Regions from separate parts of the Exiguobacterium oxidotolerans JCM 12280 genome, predicted to be linked through region 1. Evidence: predicted binding sites of a transcription regulator. Region 1 holds the regulator's gene; the other holds the start of a gene.
What was found. Region 1 encodes Rex, which represses fermentation and respiration genes when NADH is low (regulators of the CRP and FNR family bind a similar motif). Its sites were predicted from a motif close to TTGTGAAATATTTCACAA; they were not measured.

Region 1 (2,207 bases):
GGATAAAGTCTTGCATCTTCGCGATGTCTTCCTGTTGCTGTTCGAACTGCTTCATCTCTTGTTCGTAGAGTGCTGCTTTTTGTTCCAAGTATTTTGTGTAGTTGCCGGTAAACTTCCGACAGACGTTCCGTGACAATTCATAAACGACGTTGACGACCTGGTCGAGGAAGTAACGGTCATGGGAGACGATCAAGACCGCTCCACGGTAACCGGCCAGGTAACTTTCGAGCCAAGAGAGTGTATCGATGTCGAGGTGGTTCGTCGGCTCGTCAAGGATTAACAGCTCAGGTGCCTGAAGCAACATCTTCGCCAGTGCGAGTCGCGTCCGTTGTCCACCGGATAGCGTCTGGATCCGGCGTGAATAATCGTCCGGATAAAAACGCATCCCGTGCAGGACGGAGCGGATATTGGCTTCGAACTGGTAACCACCGGCGTCCGAGAAGTCATGTTGGGCCTGATCGTATGTTTTTAACAGACGGTCGTAAGCAACAGCATCATTTAAGATATGGTCCATCCCCATCTCGATCTCCATCCGACGGAGCGAACGTTCCTGCTCTTGCAGGTGCTCGAACACGGTCAACATCTCGTTCCAGATCGTTTCATTCGACTCAAGACCACTGTCCTGGGCGAGGTAACCGATTTTCACTTCCTTACTCTTCATGATCTCACCAGAGTCATGACTAAGCTCTCCAGCGATGATTTTTAAAAGTGTCGATTTTCCGGCACCATTTCGTCCGACGAGCGCAATCCGGTCCCGCTCCTGCACTTCGAGTTTAATATTGTCTAAAATCGGCTCAACACCGAATGATTTTGATAGTTGGTTCACTTGTAAGAGAATCATAAAAACATCCATCCTTCCACCCTTTAGTCTATCATGAAAAAAACGCAGGAGTCCCGTGGAATATATTATTTGTTAGTCTATGTGAAGTGGTTTACAATCAAAGAGAATAGAATTCTTTGCATTGATTTGGGTGCCACGTCAGAACGTGGCCGAAGGGGGAACTGCAGTATGAATGGGCCAGACACAAAAATACCACAAGCGACGGCGAAACGACTGCCGTTATATTATCGTTTCATTCAGAGTCTTTATAACTCAGGCAAGCTGCGCGTCTCTTCAGCAGAGCTCAGTGAAGCGGTCAAAGTCGACTCAGCGACGATCCGCCGTGATTTTTCCTACTTTGGGGCGTTAGGGAAAAAAGGATACGGTTACAACGTACAACATCTATTGACGTTTTTCCGAAAGACACTCAACCAGGATGAAGTCACGAATGTGGCACTTGTCGGGGTCGGGCATCTCGGAACGGCGTTTGCAAATTATAACTTTTTAAAGAATAATAGTACTCGGATAGTCATTGCGTTTGATGCGGACGAAAATAAGGTCGGAACAACGACGCAAGACGTTCCTATCTATCATGTCTCTGACATGAAAGAGCAAATCGAAGCGAACAAGGTTGATGTCGCCATCTTGACGGTCCCATCCCAGTTCGCGCAGTCAGTAGCGGATGAGTTAGTTGAGTATGGTGTGACCGGAATCCTAAACTTTACACCGGCGCGGTTGAACGTACCGGCCCACGTTCGGGTCCATCACATCGATTTGTCGATCGAGTTGCAGTCACTAGTTTATTTCATGAAGCATTATTCGCAATCAGCTGAAGGAGTGAAATCATAATGGAAAACCTTATTCCGTTAACCGTCGGATTTATGGGAGCAGGAAGCATCGCCTTGATCGGCGCCGTCGCGTTGATCATCTTCGGACCGAAAAAATTGCCGGAGCTCGGTCGTGCTGCCGGTCAGACGTTAAAAGAGTTCAAGAGTGCGACACACGGCATCATGGACGATGATAAAGACAACAAGGATGAATCGAAAGAGAAGTGATTAAATTATGGCGATTGATCAAGAACAGAGTGTGACATCGCATCTAGACGAGTTGCGCAAGCGGATCGTCTGGTCACTCATCATCGTCGTTGTCTTGTTCGCTGCGGCCTTTCCGCTCGTCCGGCCGCTCGTGCGTTTTTTGCAGTCGGACCTGAAAGAGCTCGGCATCGGACTGAATGCCTTTAATGTGGCCGACCCCTTGATGCTGTACTTGAATTTAGCGTTCATCATCGCGGTCGTCCTGGCTTCACCATTTTGGATGTACCAGCTATGGGCGTTCATCCGACCCGGTTTATTCGAACAGGAACAGAAAGCGACCTTGACGTATATTC
Region 2 (2,207 bases), 460 kb from region 1:
CGGCACATTCGCAAGATAGACGATTTTTCCGTCCGCATCAAGGCGGGCGATATCCGTCCCGTCCTGCGTGAAGACCGTTCCGTCAGCCCGCTTGCCGCAGACGGCCCAGCGTGTCTCGAATGTATCGCCATCTGCTGACGGCAGCCAGGCTTCATACATGTGTTTGATGTCCTGGTTGGCAGTGAAGACCATCCGGACGAAGTTTTTCCAAGCGTCGATGCCGTGTTGTTCCTGTCCGTTCAGCACGAACGTGATGTCGTCCGAAAAGAGGGAAACGAGGTCACTAAAAGCCTGTTCGTCGGTCCGGGAAGCGTCAAATAAGTCAAAGTAGCGGTCCAGTGTAGTCATGAGTAAGTCTCCTTTAGTTGCGAATCATTTGTTGTTCAATCAAGGTTTTTAATGTCGTTAAGTGGTCAGGGGGGCAGTTCCGGTCGATTTCCTGTCGGAGCGACCCGATCGTTTCACGTTTTAAGGTCGATTGCCAAGCGTCTTCCGCTTCCGTCATCAAGTCCGATAAGAGGCGGACGTTCTGTTCTTTGATGCCCATCAAGTCCTCAAAGACACCACTTGAAGCATAAAGAGATTGTTTTCCTTCGATGGCTTCGTAGACGTCAAAAATGCGAATCTGGTCGGAAGGTTGATTCAAACGGAAACCGCCTTTGACCCCCGGGACAGATAGGAGAAGGTCGGCACTGACGAGTTTACGTAATAGTTTTTGAAAGTACGTCGGTGAAGCACCGAGCTGCTGACTGATGAACTCACCGGGTAAAAGTCCTTTTTCCGGCAAAAAGGTCAGTAACAGCATCGCGTAGACGGATTGTTCGACTCCGGTTTTCATTTGCATGGTAATTCGTCCTTTCTGTATAACGCGGATAACTATTGTCTATAATAATGGGTGTTAACAGTTTTGTCGAGTAAAACGCTTCTCACAAAACCGTCACACCTTTGGAGCGGCATTCTCATGGCAACTACACGATGGATTCGGTATACTGAATGTACGATATGTGAAAATATTCACTAAAAGTCGTTCACAATTTGTGAAAGGGCGTTTTTATATGAATCCACTTAAAGGAATCATCTCGATTCCACGTACGATCATGCTGCAATTGGTACTGGCGGCTGTCCTGATGGGGATTGCGGTCATCGGTCAATCGTACTTGATCGTCATCATCGTCGACCGCATTTTTCTCCAAGGGGACGCCTTTGCGGCCATCGTTCCGCTACTTGGTGTCTTACTGCTCATGCTGATGTTGCGGGTCGCTGTCACCTACTGGAACGGGCGGCTCGGGACGGTTCTCGCGGCGCGTGTCAAACAAGACATTCGCCAGGCGCTCGTCGCGAAGTATACGACGAGTTCCGTCGAAGTGATGTCGCAAGGACAGTCGGGACAAAAGGTCAGTGTGTTGCTTGACGCGGTCGATGAGATGGACAGCTATTACAGCCAATACTTGCCGAAAGTCATCCAGACATCGATCGTTCCCTTGATGGTGCTGATCGCAGCATTCAGTTATGACTGGATTACGGGTCTCGTCATGATGATCACGGCACCGTTCATTCCCTTGTTCTACATCGTCATCGGGATTATGACGCAAAAACGTGCCGATACACAGCTCGAGAAGATGACGGCGTTCTCGGGGACCTTTCTCGATACGCTGCAAGGCATCACGACGTTGAAGTTGTTTGGTCGCGCGAAAGCACAGCAGGACGTCATCGAACGGAGCAGTCTCGACTTCCGCGATGCGACCTTGACCGTGCTGAAGCTCGCCTTCTTGTCGTCGTTGATGCTTGAGTTCATCTCGATGCTCAGCATGGGGATGATTGCGCTTGAAGTCAGCTTGCGGTTGATTCTCTTCCAAAGCATCACCTTTGTTCCGGCCTTCTTGATGCTCGTGCTTGCACCGGAGTATTATTTGGCGCTAAAAGAGATGGGGGCAGCATTCCATACCGGACGGGGAAGTGTTGCGGCGGCGAAACAGATTGCGTCTGAACTGACACAAGATGACCGGGGTGTAACGTTCGGGTCGGTTGATTTACCGACCGCGACCCCACCGCGGATTGAATTCAAAGACGTGGACTTTACGTATCAGGATGAGCGGTTTGCACTGACCGACGTCACGCTCCGGATTGAACCGTATCAAAAGATCGCCTTGATTGGACGAAGTGGTGCCGGGAAATCGACCGTCCTGCAGTTACTCGCGGGACTGGCG

Region 2: cydD (thiol reductant ABC exporter subunit CydD) is a predicted target of Rex. The motif match lies at 1,003-1,020, and genes of this name have one in related genera.

What each region holds. Positions count from the first base shown of each region.
Region 1 is NZ_JNIS01000001.1:1,294,742-1,296,948, reverse strand. It holds gene P403_RS0106545 (ABC-F family ATP-binding cassette domain-containing protein) at 1-841, opposite strand, end outside; gene P403_RS0106540 (redox-sensing transcriptional repressor Rex) at 1,010-1,669, shown strand; gene P403_RS0106535 (twin-arginine translocase TatA/TatE family subunit) at 1,669-1,875, shown strand; gene tatC (twin-arginine translocase subunit TatC) at 1,883-2,207, shown strand, end outside.
Region 2 is NZ_JNIS01000001.1:1,758,960-1,761,166, forward strand. It holds gene P403_RS0109045 (nuclear transport factor 2 family protein) at 1-348, opposite strand, end outside; gene P403_RS0109050 (Rrf2 family transcriptional regulator) at 362-844, opposite strand; gene cydD (thiol reductant ABC exporter subunit CydD) at 1,056-2,207, shown strand, end outside.